DNA from 2 places in the Peijinzhouia sedimentorum genome. Region 1 is predicted to be linked to the other one. Evidence: riboswitches for the same ligand, from Rfam matches in the RefSeq annotation. Region 1 holds a riboswitch; the other holds the start of a gene.
The links. A riboswitch is a leader RNA that binds a small molecule or an ion and turns the genes downstream of it on or off. The one in region 1 is predicted to bind thiamine pyrophosphate.
Positions count from the first base shown of each region.

Region 1 (5,379 bases):
TGAGCCATTTTTTATTTTGTTTCGAGCGTATAGTTATTAAGCCATCGGCTGTTGTCCTAATTTCTGAGGCTGATAACTGATTATACTTGCCTTCAATTTCAAGGATTTGATTTTCCCCCAATTTGAATTTCAATTGGGTTTGTTCAGGTAGCCACTTTTCAAATTTCAATTCATTGGGCAAGTGCCATTTGAAAGGATCACTGAAGATTATTATTTGCGAAGATGCTGATTCAAATAATTGAAAATCAATAGTTAATGTATTTTCAGTGTCAAATACATTCAGATTCCTCCCGCCATTTTTTTCAATGATGCGTAGGGATTTTTCAATTAAATTATCGGTAAGCTCAATTTCAAACAAATCGATATTCCACTGCATTTCGATCAAATTCAGAATCAATTCCCGATTCACTTTTTGACAAAGTACTGCGTCAATTTTTATTTCCTTATTAAGGACATCTGCAAATACATTTTCATGAACAATTACATATGGCGCCCATTCCAGCAAGGACTCCAATTTCCCAATACCCTCCTCCTCTAGCGAAAGAATAAGCAATGCCGGCTCTTGAAATTCCTTAACAAAATGATGGGAGGACATTTAATTCATAGTTGATTTCTGCAATAATAAGAAATCAAGGGCAATAAAAAAGGCTGACAGAATCTCTCCATCAGCCTTTCAAATAAGTTTTAAATTTTATCAGAAGTCAAAGCTAAGTCCGACCATGAAATTTCTGCCAGCCATAGGGTAGTAGAAGTTTTCTTGTACTCTTTCGCCGCCAGCGATATAGCCAAAGGTATAGCCATTTGGCTCGTACTCAATATCAAAAATATTGTTGAGCATAAAAGTGAATCGAGTACTTTTGATATGTTTGGATCTAAGCAAATAATTAAAGCGCAAGTTTTGGACAAAAAATGCATCCAATTTTCGATTTTGGTTGGAAGTGTTATCCAAAAATTGATCACCTACATACTTATTTGCCAAGGCAATTTCGAAATCGCGGGAGGGTTGATAAGCTAGTGTAGCCCCACCAACCCATTCTGGACTTAGCGCAATGTCAGTATTGCCATGAGCTATTTCTTGCTGACCTCCCGCATCATAATCGTCTACAAATTCTACGAAATCAATGATTTTATTTTTACTCCAAGCAAGATTAGCGGCCAAATTCCATTTACTATTCAATTGGAAACTACCATCCAATTCGATTCCTGCTCTATAGCTGTCATCTACATTGGTACGGTTGTATGCGCCAACGTCATTTACTTGACCAGTTATTACCAATTGATCTTTGTATAACATCAAAAAGTGATTTGCTGTAAAACTGAATCGCTCATTTCTCCAGCGTATTCCTGCTTCCACATTTTGCATTGACTCCGCTTTTGGCCTGCTATCAGGTGTAGATTCAGTCAGGTCATTACGAATAGGCTCTCTATTTCCGATGCTGTAACTAGCATAAAGCATGGTGTTGGCATTTGCTTCGAATGTTGCGCCAGCTTTTGGATTGAAGAAAGCATAATCAACTTCCTGTGTGATGTTATTTAGATTGCGGTCAAAACCTAAGAATGTGTAATTTATGGTTCGCAATTGTAGATCGCCAAAAAGATTGAATTTTTCACTGAGTTGATAATTTGCTTTGGTAAATAAGTTAAAATCTGTTTTGAGGCCGTTGTTATCGTAATATCGATCGCCGGGAGTGATAGAATTTCCAAGGAATCTTCCCCAAATTACTTCTCCAAAATGATCACCATCATATCTATTCCATGCACCACCAACAGTAACTTCTAGCTTATCATCTGGACGATAAGTTCCGCTGAAAGTGGTTCCGTAGAAATGATTGTCGAGCCATCTGCGTCTAACCAAATCGCTACGGCTTATGGTTTCCTCACCGATTGTGATATTGGGTAAATTATAATTAGACAGTCGGTCATTAAATCTGAATTGCTCGAAATAGCCTCGCCCACGAGTGTAGTGTAGAGCTGCATTGAAAGTAAATTGTGGATTTGCTTCCAAAGCATATATTAGCTGATAATGATCTTGTTGATAGTTATCTACTTGATTATTGTACTCATAGAAATTGTAAGTTCGGCTATCACTATTTAGCAAGTTTTCTTGCTGCTGTTCATTTAAGCCATTTCGCTCAATATAAGCCAACATCTCTTCACGATCTCCTCTAAGCCTCGATTCGGGAGTTCCCTCCCAAGCTTGGTATGTTTCTTCAGCTCCAGAAAATACATTTAGCTTCAAAAGGCTTTTTTTGCCATGTAGGCCAGCAGATAGATAAAATGACTTTAAGTCTGATCTAGCTCTATCAAGAAAGCCATCTGATGAAATTTTTGACAAACGTGCATCGAAAGTAAATTTTTCGTCGATCAATCCAGTGCCAACTCTTACCGTATTTTTCCAGCTATTAAATGAACCAAAAGAATTGTCAATCTGGGCATAAGCATCCTGATTGATTGGATCGGTTTGGATATTGATAGAAGCACCAAATGCAGCAGCTCCGTTGGTAGAAGTGCCTACGCCGCGCTGTATTTGTATATTCTCCACCGACGATGCAAAGTCGGGCATATTTACCCAAAATACACCATGAGATTCAGAATCGTTAATTGGGATTCCATTCACCGTAACATTCACTCTTGTGGCGTCGCTGCCGCGTATTCTGAGACCTGTATATCCAATTCCAGCACCCGCATCAGAATGTGTCACAATTGAAGGAGTTTGGTCAAGAAGCATAGGGATATCTTGTCCCAAATTCTGCTTTTGAATTTCCTTTCTGTTGACTGTGGTGAATGTTGCAGGCGTTTTTTGTGAAGCTCTAGTTGCAAAAACAATTACTTCTTGACCAAGTAATTCACTCTGTTCTAATTCGAAGATTGCATTTCCACTTGTACTATTTTGTACAGTTTGGGTCAGTGTTTTGTAACCTACGTAGGAGATTTTAAGGGTGAATTCGCTTTCTGGAGCATTGGAAATAATGAAATTACCTTCTAAATCAGAAACTGCTCCAAAACGAGTTCCTTCAATAGTGATGTTGGCATTAGGTAATGCCATTTTAGTTTCCTTGTCTATGACCCTACCTTCAAATGAGGTTTGGGCAAAGGAAACAATAGAGCCAAGGCAAATTGCCAGGCAGATGACGTACTTAAACATGTTAGAAATTTTTAGGTGAAACATTGCGAAGCATCCAAGGGGCAGACGCTTCCTTTAGTTGTTTTACCATACCTCCCTTCGACCGCATTACCGGCATCAGGTTCAATGGGTATAATCTCAGCCCGTATATTTGGGGCACCCCTTTATTCTGTCGCAAATGTACGCCTAATTGTTTTTAGTGCAAATTTCCAATCACTTTTAAAGCACTTTCGAGTCTTTCGTTTTCTTTTCCTTTTATGATTGTATAAGGGAGTCTTCTTTTCTTACACTCCTCATGATATATATTGAAAAAGTAGTTTCTAAGCTCGGGATGTTCTCTTTGAGGATCTTCCACCCAGGGCAAGTCAATATACATCAAGAAATAATGATCGTAGGTTCTAGTTCTCAATTCTCTTTCGATCCAACCTTCCACTTGTTTGAAACGGTGTAAGCTCCAAATTTTGATTACTGTAAGGTCTGTATCACAAATCAAAAGAGGAGGCTTAGTTTCCGCTAATTTATCTTCGCTTTCAATTTGCCCTTTGGCTATTTCAGATAAGTCGCTGTATTTATATTCTCTATTTAGGTTTTTAAGATATTCACGAGCAAATTCAGGGACTAACGGAAATGAGAGTTCATTTGATAGCTGATTTGCAAGAGTACTTTTGCCCGTTGATTCAGGGCCAATGATGGCAATTTTTTTCATAAATTCTTCTGGATACTTAATTCTCGACGCCATCTGGTAAAACCCATAATGGCAAGGATTAAAAAAATTAAAAATTGAAAGGAGGTTAACATAAGCCCTTTGTAAAAATATAACGGAATTGAAAGCAGATTAGTGAAAATCCACGCAATCCAATTTTCTATTTTCTTCTTTGCCATCAAAAGCATTGCCACAAAAGCCATAGAAGTAGTGAGTGCATCCCAATAGGGAACGTCACTGTCTGTAAAATTGATTAATGAATATGCAATAAGAATAAATGAACCGATGAGTGTTGCAATGCTTATTATCCACTCCTTTGTGCTGTTAGTCGTGATTGGTAAAAAGTTATTATTCGAATCCTTTCTCGACCATAGGTACCAACCGTAAATACTCATGATGAAATAATATGCATTAATACCTACATCAGCATATAATTTGGCGCCAAAACAAATGTATACGTAAATCAGTACGCTAATAATTCCCGTTGGGAATACAAGAATGTTTTCAAGTCTTGAATACCAAACACTTAGTAATCCAAAGAATACTGCCGTAGCTTCGAGTAAGGTCAAATGCTGGATACCTTCACGCAAACCTTCCCAGATTCCAATTCCTTCCATCCCGCAAAAATAGCGTAATGTTTAGTCGTAATTACAAACAGAAGATTATTTCGAAAAAGATTTTAAAAATGTGCCATTCAAATCAAGATTTCACTTTTTAATATAAAGGCTAGAAAAAACAAATTCTAATTACTTAAATTGTACCTCCTTTAAATGGAATGGCTTGAAGCAATTTTTATTTCGAATGGGATCGCTTTAATGTGATGATTTAGTAAATGAATTTTGCGAGAGTTTTATTCTGTTTTTCTGTTCAAAATCAAAACAATATTAAGAGTTTAAGAGATTATTAGTTAAATTTGGAGCTTGTTTTGCTCTATCACAATTATTAACTGGCATAACGGAGAAATGAAAATGAAAAAAGTATTAGCAATTGTAGCGTTTTTTGTTGTGGGGATTTTTTCTACTCCACTTTTTGCGCAAGGTGGTTTCAACTGGCCTCCAGATGAAACATTAGCGCAATCAGCGAAGGAAAAATATGTGTTGCATACCGACTCTAGGAAGATGGGTGATTACACTACGGCTCACTCTACTTTAGTGTGGTTGTTGAAAAATACGCCTGAACTTAGTGAATCACTATATATATCAGGCTATAAAGTATTCGAAGAAATGGCTGATGTAGAGGAAAGCGAAAAAAGGAAGTATGAGCTCCAAGATTCAGCTCTCTTATTATATGATTTGAGGGCTAAGTACTATGGTAATGAAGCCAGTATTCTGAATAGAAAACTTCTTCAAGAATATAAGTACTATGCAAATAGGTCAAATAAACTACAAGAATTAGTTAATGACTATACTAGATTATTTGAAATTGCTCCAATATCAGAAATCAATGATTACCATATGTTAACTTACATGGATGCAGTTCGTCGTAATCAGAAAAATAATGGAGGGTCGTTAACAGATCCTGAAATTATGGCCATTTATGACAAAGTAATGGT
Region 1 covers NZ_JBMPIY010000008.1:81,353-86,731, forward strand. The annotation lists gene ACOXY8_RS12035 (hypothetical protein) at 1-595, opposite strand, end outside; gene ACOXY8_RS12040 (TonB-dependent receptor) at 695-3,145, opposite strand; TPP riboswitch at 3,201-3,298, opposite strand; gene ACOXY8_RS12045 (AAA family ATPase) at 3,321-3,830, opposite strand; gene pnuC (nicotinamide riboside transporter PnuC) at 3,827-4,444, opposite strand; gene ACOXY8_RS12055 (tetratricopeptide repeat protein) at 4,796-5,379, shown strand, end outside.

Region 2 (5,379 bases), on a different contig from region 1:
GGGTGAAGGGAAGTTGATGGAGGTTTTGGGTGATGGGTTATGGGTTTTGGGTGATGGGTGAAGGGAAGTTGATGGAGGATGGAGAAATCATATTCTATCATTTAATCCTAAAAATCCCTGCCCGTCGAGGCGGGATAGTTCAGACAATTGCGGTAGAGATTAAAATGGATTGAGTTTTTGAGCATTAGTGTATTGTAAGAGCAGTTGAATTGAGGCTGTTGCAAAACGCGATGACTGTGCGGGAGGGTGGATTTGTGCTTTTCCTTTATCCCACGACTGACACTCTGGGTTATTGATATATCGCTCCGTTAGAGCTATGGGATCCGCATTTGTCTTTGGGGGTTCAATAGTCGGGCTACAAATCCGATTTATCAGTAGTACGACATCATAAATATTGAACAGTTGGAAACTTCCTCCCAATAGACTTTACTCATGTTGTATTAGTATTTAAAAAGAATTCAGAAATACTTTATATTTTATCTTCTAGAATAATTTGGTATTTTAAATAGAGTAGATGGAACCGACTAACTAAGAAAATCAGTATCTTTAGGAGATTAAGCTTAGGTAGAAAGAGAGCGTCTCCGAATGGCTGTTTGGCGGTAGACAGTCCTGCCGCCTCTAAGCAGAATCACGTTATACATAATTGACTCTCGTAAATTATAAATTGGATGAGGAAAATAAAGAGCTGGTTAATTATTACATTTTTTACAACGATTGCTCATATTGGCTATTCCCAAAATAGTGGTGCCTACATAGTCACTGACAGTTCATTGACTTCAGGAATAAAATTAATAGGGGGAACTTCGATAGATAATCACCAATTTATTCGATTGAAAAATGAGAATGAAGAAATTAAATATTATCCTGAGCAACTTTTAGAGTATGGACTTAGAAATGGCACTGTCTATAAATCCAAGAGTATCTCAGTTTCAGGACAGAAAAAACAAGTCTTTTTGGAGAGACTTGAATATGGGAAAATCAACCTCTACTATTACACCGAAGAAGGTCTCAATACTTACTTTCTTGAACGAGACAGTACCGTTTTTATCGAAATTAAGAAAGATGATGATTTCCGAAAAACGATAGCTGAACAAACGAGTGATTTTGATTGGAAAGCCAGCCAGTCTCAGTTTGTAGAATACAATCGGATGTCGCTTTCCAAATTTGTTTCCCTTTACAACAATAACCTCAATAACCCCTTTCCTTTTCCTCGATTTGGAATACTTGCAGGCTTTAATAGTACTTCTTTAACTATTCCCTCAAATATACCTACAGAACTACTTGAGGGTATTTCTTTTACACCAAGTTCTACGATAACACTTGGAGTGTTTGCAGATTTACCAATTGACTTGAGTGATTTCTCTGTTAATCTAGGCGTAAATTTTCTGAAATCTGGCTTTTCAGCTAATTCCAGAAGTACTCAATCCGATGTTGATGTAGTTATCAATTATACTTCATTAAGTTTCCCATTTTTACTACGTTATACGCTTCCAAGATTAGGTTGGAGACCTTTTATCAATGCAGGTGGTCTTTATTCTTATCATTTTAGAAATGAAGGGATTATCTATGAGTCCTTAACGGATCAAAATGTTGTTACAATTAGTGACATGCAAAGAGAAACGCTCATAGCAGACAGCATGTTAGGCTATTCATTTGGCCTTGGTTTACAGCGTAATTTAGACTATAGAAAAATTGCGGCTTTAGAATTCAGGTTTAATCAACTGTACGGAAACGAAAACACACTAACGATGAGTCATTTTGAAATTTTGACCAGCTTTTCCTTTTAATCATGAAAACTCAACTAAGCACCCTTTCTATATTTTTTGTTTGTGCTATTCTTTTGCTGAATTGTAATGATGCCGATATTATGCCAAAAGAATATCCTTACATTATGATGACAGATGTGGAGCCATCTGAAACAGGAGTAATCTTTCGAGCAGAAGTACTAAATGCAGGTTCTTATAATGTTCAATCATTCGGATTTGTTTGGAGTTCTACAAATCCAGCCATTGAAAACTCAGACACAATCCATGTATCAGCACCATTTACCGAAGGATATTTTGAAAAGGAGGTTAACTATGGTTTAGCTAAAGGGTTAAATTATTCAGTAAGGCCATTTGTGGTTTATAATTCCATAACAGTTTACGGAAGCGCTCTTAGTTTTGAAAGTTTAGGAAGTCTGCGAAACTCATGGGAAAAATTAAATCCTCAAAACGCTGACTTAGATGGTTGGTCTAAGTCATTCGGTAGTTCAATGAATGATAAAGGATTTATTTTGTTTCAGAGTTCAGATTTTTTTTCTTACGATCCCGTAGAAAATAGTTTTTCAAGGGTACGGAATTTTCCAATTTCAGGTAACACTCGCTCAAAATTTATCTCAGTTACTATTGGGAGTTCTCAATATTTTTTTAATAATATTGACCTTAATTTATATAAGTACGAAAACGACATTTGGACGAATCTAAGTAATATTCCCGTTCGGGATAATCAATTTCATCGATATTTTCAAGGACTCTCAAATGGGAATTCAATTATGATTCTAAGCTCTTCCGAATCACACGAGTATAATTTGACTACTAATACTTGGATTGCTCGATCACCTATCCCCACATCAACAGGCTTTTCAGTAGGAGGAACTGCTATGGGTAGTAAAGCCTACGTTCTAACCAGTGACAAAAGTATCTGGGAATATGATAGTGATGCACATACTTGGCGTTTATTAACAGAATACCCTGGAATTATTAAAGATAAAATTATTTCCTTTTCATTAAATAATAAAATATATTTTGGAATCTCATCTGATGATTCTAAAAGGGAAGGCAATTGGTTAGATAAGGAACTTTGGTCCTATGACTTGACACAAGATAAATGGGAGGCCGAGGATCCTTTTCCTTCAAATCTAGACCCCAATGACATTCATTATTTTTTTGTCAATAACAAGCTATACATAGGACATGAATTTGAATTCCACAACTATGATCTTTGGGTATTTGATCCTTCAAAAAATTAAAATGCATGGTGTATACAAACGCTAAAAAGAAGGATAAAAGATGAAACTGGAAAGGAATACAAAGAACATGACTATTGAGACAATTTTAAAAGTCTTCAATGCTTTTAAAAACCTACATTAATTCAGTATTCAACTGGATAAGTATGACTTTAATATCGCTTAAAAGAAGATATTACTGGTAGTCGAGTAGGCAATGACGAATTTCACCTCTAAACCTACTCACTGAGACTTACTTGAACTTCTCAACACACTCGTTTCCTATTTTAAAATTGGCTTATCAACCCTTCGCAATTGAGAATAGCCAGATGCAAAAGCCTTTTATTTACGAAAATCGTAGCCAAAAGAGCTTCGAAAGCATACTGAAATCTAGTTACAGAACTAACTTTCTAAAATCAAAAAACCAAGTATCATAATATTTTGTAGCTTTGCATACGCTTTAGGGGTATTCTGAAAAGAATTGAGAGAGTCCCTTTGAACCTGATACGGCTTACACCGACGTAGGGAAAAGCAAAAAAGACTTCTTATCTAAAAGTTGTTTCTTTCTTTGTTTTCGGTTTTTTCCTAAAGCTATTTTTTATCTCAAAATAAATAGCGCAAAATGGAAAAAACACTTTGGAAACACATTCAATCAGTAAAAAACCAATCCCCATTAATCCACAACATTACCAACTATGTGGTAATGAACAATACAGCCAATGCATTGCTCGCAGTAGGCGCTTCACCTGTAATGGCTCATGCTAAAGCCGAAGTGAACGATATGGCAGGCATTGCAGATGCTATATTGATCAACATTGGCACACTAGACGAATATTGGTCAGAAGCTATGTTGATGGCAGCGGAAACTGCCCATACGCTAAATAAACCTTGGGTACTTGACCCCGTAGGTGCAGGTGCGACACCTTATAGAAATGAAATCCTTCAAAAACTATTGCTGTACAGCCCTACAGTGATAAGAGGGAATGCATCTGAGATATTAGCTCTTGCAAAATTCAATACATCATCAACCAAAGGAGTAGACAGCACCGCTTCAAGTAATGATGCCATTCAAGCAGCTCATGCGTTGGTAAATCAATATGGTTCTGTTGTGTGTATTTCAGGTGAAACGGATGTCATTTTAGATAACAAGAAGCGAACAATATCAATAAAGAATGGTCATCCGATGATGACCAAGGTGACAGGATTAGGTTGCACCGCATCGGCACTGATAGCTGCCTTTGTCGCTATAATTGAAGACAAAACAGAAGCGACCACCGCTGCAATGGCCTTACTTGGCATAGTGGGAGAACTTTCTGAAAGGCAATCTTCAGGACCGGGCAGTCTGCAAATGCATATCATAGACAAACTTTACGCTATAACTGAAACTGAATTTAGCGAACATCTTAATATTTCAGAGGGATGAAAAAGCAATCGTCATTCCCATATAAACTCTATCTGGTCATTTCTCAAGCAGACTGTAAAGGCCAAAATTTTCTTACTATAGCCGAACAAGCAATTTTAGGAGGAGTGGATGTCATCCAACTAAGGGAAAAGAATGACCTAACGGAAACGTATATTCGTAAGGCATTCCAACTCAAAGAAATAACTACTAAATACCAGATTCCCCTCATCATCAATGACAATATAGAAGTAGCAAAGAAAGTAGATGCGATAGGTATACATGTTGGCACCAAGGATATTACTCCCACTGAAATAAGAAATCAGTGGAGCGAAACTAAATGCATAGGCTATTCTATAGAATACCTTGAACAGCTTGGAAATGATCAAGTAGTCCTCTCTGATTACCTAGGTATCAGTCCTGTTTTCAAAACACCTACTAAAACCGATACCATTACCGAATGGGGACTGGATGGTATACGAACGATGAGAAATCTTACCGATAAACCTTTGGTTGCCATAGGTAATATCCGCCTAAACAATTTGAAATCGGTAATAAAGGCAGGTGCAGACTGTATTGCTGTAGTTTCGGCTATCTGTAGTGCAACTAACCCTCAAAAAGCAGCCTACGAATTAAAAAACGAAATCCTAAAATGAAGAAATATAAATACCCGTCTGTACTTACAATCGCAGGGTTCGACGGTAGCGGTGGCGCCGGTATCCAAGCAGATATCAAGACGATTTCAGCCTTGGGATGTTACGCCACATCTGTATTAACAGCCTTACCAATACAAAACACCCAAGGGGTAAAAAATATATTTTCCATTCCCATAACAGCCGTAGCCGAACAGCTTGAAACCGTCATGGAAGATATTGTTCCGGACGCCATAAAGATAGGTATGGTACACACATCAGAGCTGGTTGATGTCATCGTACAAACATTGCAAGAATATAAGCACATCCCTATCGTATTTGACCCAGTAATGGTTGCTACA
Region 2 covers NZ_JBMPIY010000015.1:4,170-9,548, forward strand. The annotation lists gene ACOXY8_RS15765 (hypothetical protein) at 669-1,787, shown strand; gene ACOXY8_RS15770 (hypothetical protein) at 1,790-3,010, shown strand; TPP riboswitch at 3,439-3,531, shown strand; gene thiM (hydroxyethylthiazole kinase) at 3,609-4,409, shown strand; gene thiE (thiamine phosphate synthase) at 4,406-5,041, shown strand; gene thiD (bifunctional hydroxymethylpyrimidine kinase/phosphomethylpyrimidine kinase) at 5,038-5,379, shown strand, end outside.
Region 2: another riboswitch for thiamine pyrophosphate. It lies ahead of thiM (hydroxyethylthiazole kinase); the one in region 1 lies ahead of ACOXY8_RS12040 (TonB-dependent receptor).